DNA from 3 places in the Kitasatospora sp. NPDC052896 genome. Region 1 is predicted to be linked to each of the others. Evidence: riboswitches for the same ligand, from Rfam matches in the RefSeq annotation. Region 1 holds a riboswitch; each other region holds the start of a gene.

Evidence for each region. A riboswitch is a leader RNA that binds a small molecule or an ion and turns the genes downstream of it on or off. The one in region 1 is predicted to bind cyclic di-AMP.
Region 2: it holds a riboswitch for cyclic di-AMP, as region 1 does, so the genes downstream of both, ACIGXM_RS17435 (NlpC/P60 family protein) here and ACIGXM_RS27725 (transglycosylase family protein) in region 1, are expected to answer to the same signal.
Region 3: it holds a riboswitch for cyclic di-AMP, as region 1 does, so the genes downstream of both, ACIGXM_RS33925 (LysM peptidoglycan-binding domain-containing protein) here and ACIGXM_RS27725 (transglycosylase family protein) in region 1, are expected to answer to the same signal.

What each region holds. Positions count from the first base shown of each region.
Region 1 is NZ_JBITZU010000018.1:120,193-125,550, reverse strand. It holds gene ACIGXM_RS27740 (SAM-dependent methyltransferase) at 1-530, opposite strand, end outside; gene ACIGXM_RS27735 (RNA polymerase sigma factor) at 892-1,521, shown strand; gene ACIGXM_RS27730 (hypothetical protein) at 1,518-2,282, shown strand; cyclic di-AMP (ydaO/yuaA leader) riboswitch at 2,585-2,744, shown strand; gene ACIGXM_RS27725 (transglycosylase family protein) at 2,757-4,058, shown strand; gene ACIGXM_RS27720 (peptidase S8) at 4,496-5,358, opposite strand, start outside.
Region 2 is NZ_JBITZU010000007.1:238,912-244,269, reverse strand. It holds gene ACIGXM_RS17445 (NYN domain-containing protein) at 1-712, shown strand, start outside; gene ACIGXM_RS17440 (NlpC/P60 family protein) at 892-1,935, shown strand; cyclic di-AMP (ydaO/yuaA leader) riboswitch at 2,212-2,362, shown strand; gene ACIGXM_RS17435 (NlpC/P60 family protein) at 2,366-3,457, shown strand; gene ACIGXM_RS17430 (NlpC/P60 family protein) at 3,639-4,709, shown strand; gene ACIGXM_RS17425 (hypothetical protein) at 4,751-5,358, shown strand, end outside.
Region 3 is NZ_JBITZU010000031.1:72,261-77,618, reverse strand. It holds gene ACIGXM_RS33935 (helix-turn-helix domain-containing protein) at 1-1,536, opposite strand, end outside; gene ACIGXM_RS33930 (MarR family winged helix-turn-helix transcriptional regulator) at 1,724-2,146, shown strand; gene ACIGXM_RS33925 (LysM peptidoglycan-binding domain-containing protein) at 2,467-3,252, opposite strand; cyclic di-AMP (ydaO/yuaA leader) riboswitch at 3,260-3,456, opposite strand; gene ACIGXM_RS33920 (hypothetical protein) at 3,569-4,000, opposite strand; gene ACIGXM_RS33915 (heavy metal-binding domain-containing protein) at 4,128-4,958, opposite strand; gene ACIGXM_RS33910 (heavy metal-binding domain-containing protein) at 5,047-5,358, opposite strand, start outside.

The DNA.
Region 1 (5,358 bases):
CGCTCCACGATCCGGTGGGCGCCGAGATCGTCCGGGACGAAGTGCAGCAGCGCGTTGAGGCTCAGCGCGACCGGCTCGGCCAGGTCGATGGTGGCGCGCAGCTCGGGCGAGGCCAGGATCACGGCCGGGTCGGTGACGTCGGCCTGGACGTAGGCGGTGCGGCCCTGCTCGGTGCTGTGCAGCAGCGCCTTGGCGTGGGCCAGCACGATCGGGTCGTTGTCGACGTAGACGACCCGGGCGTCGGGCCGGGTCTGCTGGGCGACTTCGTGCAGGTTGGGCGAGGTGGGGATGCCCGTGCCGATGTCGAGGAACTGGCGCAGCCCGGCGCCGGCGAGCAGCCGGGTGGACCGGTGCATGAAGGCCCGGTTGGCCCGGGCCGCGATCTCCGCCCACGGGAAGACCGCCATCACCTTGCCGACCGCCTCCCGGTCGGCGGCGAAGTTGGTGGTGCCACCCAGGTAGTAGTCGTACATCCGGGCGGAATGCGCTCGGTGCAGTTCCAGGTTGACCTCGTTGTAGTCCGTCGGCATCCGCTCTCTCCCCCTGCTCCGTACGCGGGCCCCGTCCACACCGCGCACGTTCCGGAATCCGCCCGTCAGGGTATGCCATGGCGCACATCGGCCCGACCCGGTTCGCGGTTTCCCACGCGGCTTCCCGCGTCACCCGAGGCGCGGACCCGCTCGATCACGGCTCCGGCCAAAATGTGCGGTGACGGTGGCATATGACCATACGTCAGATAGTCTTTCCATCACAGCATGACAGCTAGTAACCGTTGTGCCGATCTTCTTGCGTCACAGGCCGCCCGATGCGCTGTGATGTTCCCGAGGGGGTCGCTCCGGTCCCCGGCGGACGACCGGCCGTGGACCACGGCCGCCGGTCCTGGAGGGCCGAATGACGATCGACAGGGGCGTGCCGCCGCAACCCGGTGGGCACCGGGGAGGGCGGACCGTGACCGAGGGCGGCGAGGCGACGCCGGCGGACGGCCGGCTGCTCCTCACACTCCAGGCGTTCTGCGAGACCCACGAGCGCGCCTGGCACGGCTTCGCGCTGACCCAGGTCGGCAGCGACCAGGACGCCGCCCTGGTGGTCGCCGGCATGAAGGCCCACCTACGGCAACGCTGGGCGCTGGCGCTCCGCCAGGAGATCCCCGCCACCTACGCCTGGCGGCTGCTCAAGGAGCACGTCGCGGCCTGGATGCTGCACACCGGGCGGCGGCAACCGGCCCTGCTGGAGAGTGCGGTGCTCGACACCGTGGTCCGGCGCCTCCGCGCCGGCCGCCCCGGGGACGGCCGGCGCGAACTCCCCGAGGGACGCGGCCTCCACACCGCGATCCTGGGCCTGCCGGAGCGCCAGCACGATGTCATCGTCCTCAGGTACGTGCTGGACATGGACGAGGAGGAGATCGCGCAGTACCTCGGCCGGCCGGCCGCGACCGTGCGCTCCCACCTGCGGCACGCCCACCGCAACCTCGCCCGGGCCCTCGAGCTGCCCGAACCGGCCGACTCGCAAGGAGCGCCATGACCGCCGGGGAACACCAGCACGGCCTGCCGTCCCGCCGCCGCCCGCACGACCGCCGGAACGGCACTGCGGGCCGGTTCCGTGCGCCGACCGGCGGGCCGGCGCACGACGGGCGGTCCGGCGCCGGGGCCGAGCCGCCGGTGATCGTCTTCAGCGGCGCGTCCCGGCTGCCGGCGCACGAGCCGGACCGGATCAGCGCGGCGCCCGTCCGGCTGCCGTCCGAGCACGAGCAGGCGACCCACGAACTCGCCCTGGTCACCGCGCTGGTGCTGAACGCCCCGCAGGCCGCGCACAGCCTCGACCTGCTGGTCAACTCCGCCCGGATCCACCCCGAGGGGGCGCTGGTCTTCGCGGGGCTGCTCTACCTGACCGACCGGACGGACGCGGCGCAGTTCTGGTGGCAGTTCGCGGCGGGCGGCGGCAGCCAGACCGCCGCGTACTGCCTGCACCTCTACCACCTGCTGCTCGGCGAGCCCCGGGACGCCGCCTACTGGCGTGCCCAGGCGGACCGGCTGGCCGGCCATCCGCGGCCGCGGCCGAACCGGGGGCTGGCCACGGCGGCGGTGCGCGGGGGCGCCCCGCTGCTGCCGGAGGAGGTGCGACGCGACATCCTGGCCCGCTGCCACCGGGGGCTGCTGCCGCGGCTGCCCATCCGGCTGGAGGCGGTGATCAACCGGCTGGTGGTCACGGCGAACGACGACGACTTCGGGGAGATCCCGCAGCCCTCCGACACCCTGGTCGGCGATCTGGCGTCGACGTGCTGAGGCCTGCCCGGAGGCGCCGAGGGGCGCCTCGGCCTGGTGAGGCGGACACGAATTTGTTCGACTGTTGTTCCGGGTGGGTTCAGCCATCGTTGCGGAACACCGGCGACCGCCTCACCTTGCCAGATCAGGCCGGTCCGTGAACCGACCGCCGATCGGCGGGGCGTCACTCTCCAATCGCATGACGTGATTTTTGTGTGATGCGCACGATGCCGGCTTGTTATCAAGCTGATGATCCCTCTAGTCTCCCAGCAGTCCGCAGCTGCGGACTGCCGACCGCGGTACGCCGAGCCCTGCCCGCCGCGGGAGGGAAGCCGACCACCCATGGGCAGGGGTGGGGGACCCAGGTTTGGTGCCGTCCCCACGGCTAGGGGTGAAGCCGCGCGCCGGGTCCTCCGGCGGGCGGCCGGGCCACCTCCCGGCCCGAACCCGACAGCTCACCTCGCAGGCGTGCGGAGAGGGACACAGAGGGACATCATGGTGTTTTCCGGTTCCGGCCGTCACCGTCGCCCCACCCAGGCCGACCGCGCCGTGGTCGCCGCCGGCGTGGCGGGCGCGGGCATAGCGTTGCCGCTGCTCACCGCGACCAGCGCGCACGCCGCCCCGGTCAGCGCCTGGAACACGGTCGCCCAGTGCGAGACCGCCGGGAACTGGACCGCCGACACCGGGAACGGGCTCTACGGAGGCCTACAGCTCACCCAGCGGACCTGGGTCGCGTACGGCGGCGACAAGTACGCCGCCGAGCCCGACCACGCCACCCCCGACCAGCAGATCGCCATCGCCGAGAAGGTGCTGGCCCACCAGGGGCCGAGCGCCTGGCCGAACTGCTCCGACTCCGCCGGCCTGAGCAGCGACGGGCCGACGCCGGTGCTCAACACCAGCCAGCCCGCTCCGGCGACTCCGGCACCGGCCGGCGGCAGCACGGTGCTGGCGGGTCCCGACGACCCGACCTTCCCGGGCCACGGCGGGTGGGACGGGTACGACGGCGTGTACTGGTACCAGTCCGGGGGCGTCTGGTACTGGACGAACCAGCAGTCCGTCTACCTCGAGCACACGGGGGCGGCGGCGACCGCGCAGCCGAGCGCGGGCGGAAGCGCGACCGTCACGCCCGCCACTCCGGTCACGCCCACCACGCCGAGCACGACGGGCACCACGGCCACACCCACCACGACGGGCACCACGGGCACCACGGCCACGCCCACCGCTCCGACGACGTCGCCCGCCCCGGGCACGACGGGTACGCCGGGCACGACGGGCACGGCGACCCCGGTCACGCCGACGACGCCCACCACCCCGACGTCCGGCAGTACCACGGGCACGACGGGCACCACGGGCGCGACGGGCACGGCCGCGCCCGGCACGCCGGGCAGCGCGGGCAGCGGCACGGACACGCCGTCGACCGGCACGACGACCACGACGACCCCGGTCACGCCGACGGCACCGACCACCCCGGCGGCACCCGCCACCCCGGCCACCGGCATGAGCACGGGCACGAGCACGGACGCTGGCACGAGCACGGGCGCTGGCACGAGCACGGGCAGCACGGCCGCCCCGGCCACTCCCGCCTCCCCCGCGCCGTCCGCCACCACCCCGGCCCCCGCGCCGTCCGGCGGCACGGCCGCGGCCGGCACCTACACCGTGGCCACCGGCGACACCCTCTCCGGCATCGCCCAGTCCCACCAGTTGCCCAGCTGGAACGGCCTCTACCAGGACAACGCCTCGACCGTCGGCACCAACCCCGACCTGATCCACCCGGGCCAGCAGCTCCAGCTCCCCTGACCCCGGCTCACCCGCGGCTCGCGCCCGCCGCCCCGGCGGGCGCGAGCTCGTGCCGCGCGGCGGGGGAAGCGGACACCGCGGCCGCGCCGAGCCCCCGGCCACGAGGGTGAGGCCGTGCCGGCAGGTGGGGGTCACACGATCGGGCGTACCGCGCGTTGGACCCGTCCGTACCCGATGGCTCCCGCAACGCCGTTCCCGTGCGCCCGGTCGGCGATCGGGCCGGAGTCCGCGGCATCCCGACCACCGGGCCCCGCCCGCCGATCCTGAGCCGGCCCGGCACGCGGCAGATGGTGATCCCGCCCGGCCCCCGTGCCCGGGCGGGATCACCGCCGTCCGCGCGGCCCCCGCGAACCGCGCGGACGGCGGCGGGGATGGTGACGCGCGGGCCGCCGTCCGACCACGACGGCCCGCGCGTCACCCCCGTCCCCGGACGGCCGTCAGCCCGTGAAGGCGGCCAGTCCGTCCGGGGTGCCCAGGCCGGTCGGGCCGTCGTAACCGGGGCCCGCCGTGCAGAGGTAGGACGGGGAGCAGGTGGCGGTGGAACCGGTGGTCACGTCCCAGAGCGCGCTCGGGTGGGCGTAGGCGTCGGCCGCCGGGTAGCTCGCCGAGGGCGCGCCGGCGTCGGCGTAGACCGCGGCGATGATCGGCGAGGCGACGCTGGTGCCGCCGTAGACGTTCCAGCCGGAGCCGCCGTAGGTCTGGTAGACCGCGACGCCGGTGGCGGGGTCGGCGACCGCCGAGACGTCCGCGACGGTCCGCTTCGAACAGCCGGTGTCCTTCTGCCAGGTCGGCTTGGCGTCGTACGCCGAGCAGCCGGAGCCGGCGCCCTCGGTGCTGCTGGTGGACCACGCCGACTCGCTCCAACCGCGGCTGTTGGAAGCCTTGTTGAGCGAGGTGCCACCGACCGCGGTGACGTACCGCGAGGCCGCCGGGTACTCCACGCCGTAGCCGCCGTCACCGGAGCTGGCGGTGATCGCGACACCCGGGTGGTTGTAGTAGCTGGTGTCGTAGCTGGGGTCCGAGGAGGACTCGCTGCCGCCGTAGCTGTTGGAGACGAACTTGGCGCCCAGCTTGACCGCCTCGTTGACCGCGGTGCCCAGGTTGGCCGTGGTCGCGCTCTTGGCCTCGACCAGGATGATGTGCGCGTTCGGCGCGATCGCCGAGACCATGTCCAGGTCCAGCGATATCTCGCCCGCCCAGCCGGAGTTGTTGGTGGGCAGCGAGGTGGTGCTGCCGGTCTGGCTGACCTGCTTGAAGCAGCCGTTGGCGGTGGTGCAGGCGGGCAGGCCGTACTGCGCGC
Region 2 (5,358 bases), on a different contig from region 1:
GGCGGCCGCGACCGCCACCGAGCGCGGCGCGGCGGAGGGGGAGAGCCGCCGACTGCGGCACCGGGTGGCCGAGCTGGAGAGCGCGTTGGAGAGCGGCCGCCGGTCGGCCCGGGAGGGCCGCAGCGTCGAGGACATGCGGCTGCGGCTGCTGCTGGACACCCTGCTCCAGTCGGCCCAGGGCCTGCAGCGCGAGCTGGCGCTGCCGGTGACCCAGCTGCACCCGGCGGACCTGGTGGACGCGGTGGTCCCCGGCTCGGCCTCGCCGCACGACGTGGCCCGGCGTGGACTGGCCGACGACGACCCGGCGCTGCTCGACCAGCTGCTGGCGATTCCCCAGGTCCACCTGGTGGTGGACGGCTACAACGTGACCAAGACCGGCTACCCGACCCTGCCGCTGGAGCAGCAGCGGATGCGGCTGCTGGGCGGGCTGGCGATGCTGGCCCAGCGCACCCAGGCCGAGGTGACCTGCGTCTTCGACGGGCAGGACCTGGACGTCCCGGTGATCATGGCGCCGCCGCGTGGCGTGCGGGTGCGGTTCAGCCGGACCGGGCAGACCGCGGACGAGCTGATCCGCCAGCTGGTCCGGGCCGAGCCGCAGGGCCGCCCGGTGGTGGTGGTCTCGGCCGACCGCGAGGTGGCCGACGGCGTGCGCAAGGCCGGTGCCCGGCCGGTCGCCTCGGTGCTGCTGCTCAACCGGCTCGCGCGCAGCTGACGCCGGCTCGGGCGCCCGAGCCGGCGTCGCGGGGAAGCCGTGACGGCCGCTGAACCGGGGGTGGTTCGCAGGGCCAAGGGAGTGGCGCGGCGATGTGACATTCACTAGGGTCTGGCGTCAAAACAATTTTTCCGGCCACTCACTCCATGGAGTGAGACCGCAGGAAGAAGGAGCCCCGCGTGGCGTCGCACCGCCGTGCCAAGCAGCCGAGTCGTGCCCGGGTCGCCGTGCTCACCGCCGCCGCGGCGACGGTGGTCGCCCTCTCCGCGCAGAGCGCCTGGGCCGATCCGCAGCCGTCGGTCAACGACGTCAAGGCGCAGATCGACAACCTGAACACCCAGCAGGAGCAGGCCTCCCAGCAGTTCGACGGTGCGCAGGAGAAGTCCGACCAGCTGCGCCAGCAGGCCTCCCAGCTGCAGGACGAGGTGGCCCGGGCCCAGGACCAGGTGACCCAGCTGGAGCAGGGTCTGGCCACGGTGGCCGGCGAGCAGTACATGAGCGACGGGATCGACCCGTCGGTACAGCTGATGCTCAACTCCGACCCGTCCGGCTACCTCTCCCAGGCCGCCAGCCTGGACCAGGCGACCACCACCGAGACCGACGCGCTCAAGTCGCTGCAGTCCGAGGAGCGGACGCTCAACCAGGAGAAGGCGGAGGCCTCGGCCACCCTGGCCGAGCTGGACGCCACCACCACCACGCTGAACAGCGCCAAGTCCCAGGTGCAGACCAAGCTGCAGCAGGCGCAGTCGCTGCTCAACTCGTTGAGCGCCAGCCAGCGGGCGGCCCTGCAGGCGGCCGAGCAGCAGGACGAGGGCGACGTCGCCTCCCGCGGTGCCGCCCGCGCCGACCTGGGCAACCTGCCGCCGGCCTCCGGTTACGCCGGGGCCGCGGTGGCCGCCGCGCTCAGCCGGCTCGGCGACTCGTACGTCTGGGGTCACACCGGTCCGACCACCTTCGACTGTTCGGGCCTGATGCAGTGGGCGTACGCGCAGGCCGGCGTCTCGCTGCCGCGCACCTCGCAGGAGCAGGGCACGATCGGCACCGAGGTGCCCAGCCTCGCCGACGCCCAGCCGGGCGACCTGGTGATCTACGGCAGCGACATGCACCACGTGGGGATGTACATCGGCAACGGCAACGTGGTGCACGCGCCGCACACCGGTGACGTGGTCCGGGTCATGCAGGCCAGCGTGATCGGACCGATCGCCACCATCCGCCGGGTCTGACCGCGCGTCGACCCCATCCGAACGGGGTCGGCCTGACGGGCCGTCACAGCCTTCACTGTGACCCACGCCACCCTCACTGCTGCACTCCGGGTGACTCCGGTATCACCCATCGTCAAATTAATCAGTTTTTTCTGACAAGGATTTGAACGGATCACGGATCTGTTACTAGGGTCGGGGTCCTGACCACCGCGACGGTGATCACCCGACCGGGGTGACAGCGGGGGTACCGCCGAGTCTGGAAAGTGGCACGGGCAGTTGACTGCCCGACGGGGAACCCCTGCGGGGGAGCCACGGACCGGAGCCGGGGAACCACGTTCCTCGGGGTGAATCGGCGCCAGGTCGGCCTGCTGGCCGGTGAGGCGTCGTAGGGCATCTCTTCCAGCCCGAACCCGTCAGCTCACCCGGTAGGCGGTCGAAGGAAGAAGGATTCGTGGGTTCCCATCGTCGTCCCAAGCCCGCCGGCCGTACCCGCACGTCGATCCTGACCGCCGCGGCCGCCACCGCCGTCGCGCTCTCCGCGCAGGGCAGCGCGCACGCCGACCCGGCGCCGTCGCTCGATCAGGTCAAGGCGCAGGTTGACCAGCTGAACCAGCAGGCCGAGGCCGCCACCCAGCAGTACGACGGCGCGCAGGCCCAGGAGCAGGCGCTCCAGCAGCAGGTCGGCCAGCTGCAGGACCAGGTGGCCCGGCAGCAGGACCAGGTCACCCAGCTGCAGGGCGGGCTGGCCGAGGTCGCCGCGGACCAGTACGCGAACGGTGGGATATCCCCGACCGTCCAGCTGATGCTCACCAGCAACCCGGGCAACTTCCTGAACCAGGCCAGCTCGGTCAGCCAGCTGAACAGCACCCAGAGCGAGACGCTGAAGGAGCTGCAGCAGCAGCAACAGCAGCTCGACCAGAGCAAGTCCGAGGCGCAGGCCAAGCTCGCCCAGCTGGACGCCACCACGCAGACCCTGCAGGCCGCCAAGGACGCGGTGCAGGCGAAGCTGCAGCAGGCGCAGGCGCTGCTCAACACGCTGACCGCGCAGCAGCGCCAGCAGATGCAGGAGCAGGAGGCGCAGGCCGCCGCCGCCTCGCAGGCCGCCGCCCAGCAGGCCCAGGCCTCCGCCGCGCGTGCCGCGCACGCCGCTGGTAGCACCCTGACCGGGGCCGCGGCCGCCACCGGCGCGACCAATGCGCAGGCCGCCGCCGCCATCGCCGCCGCGGAGAGCCGGCTCGGTGACGAGTACGTCTACGGTGCCAACGGCCCGACCACGTTCGACTGCTCGGGCCTGATGCAGTGGGCCTACGCGCAGGCCGGCGTCTCGCTGCCGCGCACCTCGCAGGAGCAGTGGGCGTACGGCACCAACGAGGGCACCAACCTCGCCAACGCGCAGCCCGGCGACCTGATCATCTTCTACGGCGGCGACCACGTCGGCATGTACGTGGGTGGCGGCCAGGTCATCCACGCCCCGCACACCGGTGCGGTGGTCCGCTACGAGGCGGCCGCGGACATGCCGATCACGGCCATCGTGCGGGTCTGATTCTCCGTCGTCACGGCCCGGTCTCCCGTAGGGAGGCCGGGCCGTCGGCGTACTCTGGCTCGGTCGGATGTCCGATTAGTGGTCAAATATTCGCATTGGCAAGGGTTTGGACTCCCCCGCTGGGACTCGCTAACGTCTGCGCTCGGATCTCAGCTTCCACGGCGATTGGAGCCGTCACCCCATGGTGATGCCGCACCGCCCGGTCACTCCGGGCCGTTCCTCCCAACCGGGCGCCGCGCGACGGCTCGCCCGGGCGCTGATGGTCACCGCCGCGGCGACCACGGCGCTGGCGATGACCGCCGCCGTCGGTCAGGCCGCCCCGGTCGCGCCGAAGCCGGACAAGAAGGACGTCAAGGCCCAGGTCGACCAGCTCTACACGGAGGCCGAGCAGGAGAACGAGAAGGCCAACGCGGCCGAGGAGGCCCAGCGACGGTTGCAGGCCGACGCCGGCGCGCTGCAGCAGCAGGTGGCCGACGCGCAGGACACGCTCAACCGGATGCGCGGCGACCTGGCCACCCTGGCCGGGGCCGAGTACCGGTCCGGCGGGATGGACCCGACCGTCCAACTGATCCTCTCCTCCGACCCCGAGGCCTACCTCAACCGGGCCCGCACCCTGGACCAGGCCGCCCAGCAGCGTGCCGCCAAGCTGCGCGACGTGCGGGACCAGCAGCGCCGGCTCGACCAGAAGCGGGCCGAGGCGACCGGCAAGCTCGCCGAACTCGACGGGGTGCGGCAGACCCTGTTGCAGAGCAAGCAGCGGACCCAGCAGCGGCTGCAGAAGGCACAGGCCCTGCTGGACAGCCTGGACGCGACCGAGCGCGCCCAGCTCGCCGAGGACGACGCCGACGAGGCGCGGGCCGGCCGCGGGGCGGACCGGGTCGACCTGGCCAGCCTGCCGCCCGCCTCCGACCGGGCCGCGGTCGCGGTGGCCGCCGCGCTCAGCAAGGTCGGTTCGCCGTACGTCTACGGATCCACCGGGCCGGGTGCCTTCGACTGCTCGGGTCTGATGTACTGGAGCTGGCGGCAGGCCGGAGTGACCCTGCCGCGTACCTCGCAGGCCCAGGCCTTCGGCGGGCGGCGGATCAGCCTCTCCGAGGCGCGACCGGGAGACCTGGTGATCTTCTTCAAGGACATGCACCACGTCGGCATGTACGTGGGCGGCGGCACGGTGGTGCACGCGCCGCACCCGGGGGCCCGGGTGCGCTACGAGAGCGTCGCGGTGATGCCGGTCGCGGCGGTGGTGCGGCCCTGAGCGGCGAGCGGTCGGCCCCCGCGGTCGTCCTCGGGCAGCCCGTGCCGTCGGCCGTCCACGGGCTGTCGCGGCGTGCCGCGCTGCTGCTGGTGGCCGGCTCGCTGACCGGGCTGTCGCTGCCCCGGGTGCCGCCGCAGGCGTCCGGTGCCGGCCCGGCCGCGCCGGCCGCCGCGGACCCGACCGGCCGGCTGCTGGCCGCGCACGCCGCCGCGCTGCGGGCCGGCCCGCTGGCCGGGCTGCCGCTGGCCGAGTTCGGCTACCGCGAGACGGCCCGCGACGCGAGCACGCTCCGTGTCGAACTCGCCTACCGGTTCCAGGGCTTCGACGACTACCCGGCGCTGCTCCAGCGCCGCTTCGCCCTGACCGCGGACGGCGGCCTGGGCCCGGAGAGCCCGGCCCCGCAGGGGCCGGCCGCGCCCTGGGATGCGGGGCCGGTCCGGCTCGCGCACGGCCGGCTCTGCCTGGTGCTGGGCGCCGAGCAGGCCGAACTCACCGAGCTGGCCGGCGTGGCGGACCGCGCGGTGCCCGCGGTGAGCGGAGTCTGGGGGACCGACTGGGCGGGCCGGCTGGTACTCCAACTGCCCGCCACCGAGGACCAGTTCGCCCAGCTGCTGGCGGTCTCGCCGGACGCCTACCAGGACATGGCCGC
Region 3 (5,358 bases), on a different contig from region 1:
GTCGGGTACCAGGGCGGAGCGGTAGGGCGGGCCCGGCTTCGGCAGTTGCTGCAACAGCTGTTCGCGACCGACCGGGCGGCGGGTCTCCTCGCTGTCGTCGCTGACGTGCACCAGCCGCAGCAGCAGATGCCGGGCGGTCTGCTGTTCGGCGGGGGAGAGCCGGGTGAAGACGTTCTCGGCGGTGGCGGCGATGGCGCCGTGGATCCCGCCGGTCCGCAGATAGCCGGCGACGGTCAGGGCCCGGCCCTCGCGCTGCTGCCAGGTCGCCAGCAGGGTGTGCGAGAGCAGGGGCAGCACGCCGGTCGGGCCGGGGCCGGAGTGCGGCTCGGGCAGACCGGGGTCGGCTCCGGCGTCGTGGGCGGGCAGGCCCAGATCGCGGAGCAGGACCTCGACCAGCCCGGGTTCCAGCAGCAGACCGGCCCTCGTGGTCGGTCGGGTGATCGACTCGCGGAGTTCGGCGCCGGTCATCGGGCCGAGCGCGAGCAGACCGTGGGTGAAGACCGGGACCAGTTCGGGATGTTCCAGGCAGCGACCGCAGAAGTCGGCGCGGACCCCGAGCACCACCACCGGCGGCGCGGTGGCGGCGCGGTCCGCGCTGTCCGGGACGGCGGACTCGGGCGTACCGGCGGAGCCGGCCGGCACCGGCTCGGCGACCGGCGGCACCGGCCCGGCCTGGTGCGGGATCCCTGCCGCGGCGCCGACCGCCGCGCCGGTGGGCCGGCCGCCGCGCGCGGCCTCGACCAGCTCGGTCAGGCCCGCGGCGGCCAGCGCGGCGGCGTTGGCGGCGGAGAGCCCGGAGCCGTCCGGCCCGACGGGTGCGGCCAGCAGGCAGAGCACCCGGACGAAGGTCCGTCGTTCCTCCTCGTCCGCGCAGAGGGTGAAGGCCTCCTCGAACTGGTCGACGACCAGGAGGAGCTCCTCGGCCGGCCCGACCCCGCCGAGGGCCCGGCGCAGTTCGGTCAGCGGGTGCGCGGTCGGCGTGCAGACCACCGCTCGGCGCCGGCCGAGCCCGCCCCGGGCGGCGGACCCGGCCCGCTCGAGCGCCGGTAGCAACCCCGCGTTGAGCAGTGAGGACTTCCCGGCCCCCGAGGGCGCGACCAGGGCCAGCGGCCCCCGCCCGGCCCGCTCGCCCAGGCGGTCGAGCAGCGCGCCGAGCGCGCCGTCGCGTCCGGCGAACCAGGCCGCCTCGTGCGGCCGGAAGGCGGCCAGCCCCGGGAACGGGCAGGGCACGTCCGGCTCGGGCGGCAGCCGCGGCACGTCGCATGCCGGCACCACACGCGGGGCCACCGGCCGCTCGGCGATCCGCAGCAGCGTCCCGTCGGCCCGCAACACCTGGTCGCAGCGCCGGGCCAGATCGGACCCGGCGGGCTTGCCACCGTTCTCGATCTTGCTCAGATACCCCTTGCTGTAGTGGACCAGCCGGGAGAGATCGGTGAGTGAGAGGCCGCGCGAGGTCCGCAGCCGACGGAGCGCGGCGCCGAACTCCTCCGTTTCGGGGGCCGATCCGGCCACCGGCGGATCCCCGTCCACGCGCACCCCCGTGACAGTACGTCAGCCCCACCCGGAGCCGCCCCGATCAGTCGCCGACAGGTTACCGGCTGTGACGAAAGGCCGGCGCCACGGTCACCGGAGTGGGTGACGGCGGTGTGCGGCCGAGGGCTTCCGGCGGCGGGGCCGCCCGGGCCGTACAGTTGTAGCGCACAACCGAGAGCTAGGAGCAGTCGTGACCGGCCGAGACGCGTCGATCGAGATCATCCAGCGTGAGCTGACCGCCTTCGCCCGGCGAGCCCGGCACAAGGCCTCCCAGTTGCACCCCGACCTCTCGCTGGTCACCTACAGCATGCTCGACCTGATGTACGAGCGCGGCGGCTGCCGGGCGGCCGACCTGGCCTCCTACTTCATGCTCGACAAGTCGACGGTCAGCCGGCAGGTCGGTTCGCTGGAGAAGCTCGGCCTGCTGCGCCGGGAGACCGACCCCGAGGACCACCGCGGCCAGATCCTGCGACCCACCGAGGCCGGCCTGGCCCTGCTGCGGGACGCCTACCAGCAGCGCCGGCAGTCCTTCACCGAGCGCTTCACCGAGTGGTCGGACGAGGACGTCGCCCGGCTCGCCGCGTACCTGGTCCGCTACGGCCAGGCGGACTGACGCCGCCTCGACCCGCCGGCCCGGCGGCACCGAACCCGGGAACGACCGCGGGGCCCGGTTCGCACGACGGCGAACCGGGCCCCGAGTGGCGACCGGTGGCCCGTGGCCGGGCGGACCCGCAGGCCCGCCGGACAGGCCGGCACACGTTTTCCCGATCGACGGAGGGAGTCGACGGCCCCGCTGGACGGTCCCGATCAGTGGACCGGATCCAGCGGGCTGGCCGACCGGCCCTCGCCGGCGGATCCCTGGGGGCGGATCCGCCGGTCAGACCTGCTCGGCAGGCCTGGTCATCGGCCTACGCCAGCGCTTGACGCGGTGGCTCAGTAGGCGTGGTGGATCTGCCAGAAGGCCCACGCGTCGTTCGGGCTGCCGTAGGTGGTGTTCATGTACTGCAGCGCCCAGCGCATCTGGGTGGCCGGGTTGGTCTGCCAGTCGGCGCCGGCCGAGGCCATCTTGCTGCCGGGCAGCGCCTGCGGCAGGCCGTAGGCACCCGAGGACGGGTTGGTCGCGGTGACGTTCCAGCCGCTCTCGTGGGTGATGATCTGGTCGAACGAGGCCAGCTGGTCGGCCGGAACGATGGTCGCGGCCAGCGCCTGCAGGCTGGCCGGGGTGTTCGCGACCGGGGCGGCGACCGGGACGGCGGTGACCTGGCCACCGGTCGGAGCGTTGGCGACCGTCGTCGACTGGCTGGCGTCCTGGGTGCTGGCGGCCGGCGCGGTGGACGGCTGCGGAGCGGGCTTGGCGGCGGTCGGGGCCTGCTGCTGCGCGCCGGAGGTCGGCAGGCTGCCGGTCAGGGTCAGCTGCTGGCCGGGGAAGAGCACGTCCGGACCCTTGGTCAGCACGGACTTGTTCAGGGCGTACAGCTTCTGCCAGCCACCCTGGACGTTGTGCGCGGTGGCGATCTTCGACAGCCAGTCGCCGCTGACCACGGTGTACTGCGCGGAGGCCGACCCGGCGGCCGGAGAGGAGGGCGCGGTCTGCGCGGTGGCGCCACCCGCGGCGGCGACGGTGATACCGGCACCGGCACCGGCCACCACGGCGGCCGCGACGACGCGCTTGAGGGTGTTGCGGCTGGGCAGGGTGGGACGGCCGTTGAAGGACATCATGAAGCGTGGTTCCTCTCCCACGCCTGCGAGGTGAGCTGTCGGATTCGGGCTGGAGTTGCCCGGCCGCGCGGAAGGCGCGACTTCACCCCTAGCCCCGCCCGGATCAACTCCGGGTGAGGCGGCTTACCTTGGGTCCCCCGCCCCTGCCGTGGTGCTCTGCACGTGCCCGTTCCGTCCGGCGGCAGGATTCGGCGTTCCGGGAAACGGGGTTCGTATGGGAACGAACGAGAAGCACCGTATGTGGGCCGGGGGTGATTGTACAACTTGTGTGACCTGTATCACGTTTAAGCCCGCCGCCGAACGGTCGGACGCCGGCTCAGTCGCCGAGGATCAGCCGCTCCAGCGCCGCGCGGGCCCGGGCGTCCGACCGGGCCCGCGCCGTCACGGCCGCCGCCAGCTCGCGGGCCCACTCGTCGAGCGGCACCGGCCGCCGGGACAGCACCACGCCCCGGACCACCCGGCACACCTCACCCGCCGGCCGTCCGTGCGCCACGCTGAGGATCAGCCGCTGGTCCTCCATCGAGACCTCGACCCGCTCGATCCGCCCGGGCCGGCCGGCCATCCGGTCGCCCATGCTGCGCTTGCGCTCGACCGCCACCGCGTCGGCCGGCAGCGCGTCCGCGAGCGCGCCGGTCAGCACCTGGGTGTAGACCTCCAGGTCGGCGGCGTCCCGGCGGAGGGCGGCCGCGAGCAGGTCGATCGAGCCCGGGTCCTCCGGAGCCGGTTCGAGCTCGCCGTGGTCGGTCATGTCGCTCCTTGATGCGATCGCTTGACGATCGGTTGACGGTTCGTCCGGCACACGGCGGGCAGGTCCCGCCGCGCCACCGGCAGGGCCGCCACAACAGGGCGCCCCGCCGGTCCAGCAGCCTACGGCGTCAGCCGTCCAGGCTCAGCACCATGGTGGGCCGCTCGATCTCGTGGTCGGCGCGCAGCGGCCGCACCGCCGTCCCGATCGCGAAGAACTCGGTGGTGTGCCCGCCCCAGCGGTGGTTGTGGGCGTTCAGCTGGACACCGACGATGCCCTCCGCGTGCAGCTCCTCCGCCTCCGCCTGCATCCGCGCCATCGCCAGCTCACGGGCGTCGTAGAGCGCCTGGGTGTACTGCTCGATCTCCACGTTCTTGCCGATGTTGGAGAAGACCGAGCCCATCCTCTGGTGCGCGATGTGGTAGACGCAGGTGCCCATGGTCATGCCGAGCGGCGCGTAGCCGGCCCGGATCAGCGTCCAGAAGTCCTGGCCGGACAGGTCGGAGGTGAACGGCAGGCCCTTGTTGTTGCGCCAGCTGGTGCCGCCGGGCGCGGGCTGGTCCGCCTTGACGGCGGTGCCGATCGCGATGAACTCGGCGATGTCGGAGCCGAACTCCCGGGCCTCCACGCTCAGCCGGACCCCGACGATGCCGTCCGCACCCAGCTGGGCGGCCTCGGCCTCCATCCGGGTCATCGCCAGCTCCCGCGCGTGGTACATCGCCTGGCTGAGCGTCTCCAGTTCCTGGTTCTTGCCCCAGCGCCCGAGCTGGATCCCGACGTGGTAGATCGAGCTGCCCAGGACCAGGCCGATCGGCTGGAACCCGGCCTCCCGGACCAGCAGGAACTCGTTGACCGACAGGTCGCTGGTGAAGATCGAGCCGGGCTTGCCGGGCTCCAGCTCGGCCAGCCGCCGCATCGCGTCGGCGGGCACACCCTGCGCGGTGGGATCGAAGGTGCTCATGTGGGTCGTTCTCCCCTGACTGTGCTGATGGCGGACGGCCTGACGACGGGCCGGACGAGGCGGGTACCGGCGCCGGGCCGGAGCTGGACTAGCGGCGGGCGGCCTGGGCGAGGCGGCGCCGCAGCCGGTCGCCGCCGCTCAGCGGCATGACCGTGAGCGTCCGCGGCTCGGCCGGGCGGGTGGCGAACCGGGCGATCGCGGTGCCGACCAGGGTGCTCTCCGCGATGTGGTCCGTCTGCTCGTTGTTCTGCGAGCTGCGGATGCAGGGCTCCTCCCACACCCGCAGATCGCTGTCGGCCAGGATCACGCCGTCGCCGCCGTGCCGCACGCCCTGGTGGTGCAGCTGGGCGCGGGCGTCGGCCCGGACGTGGTGGATCAGGGCGGTCCAGCCGTCGATCTC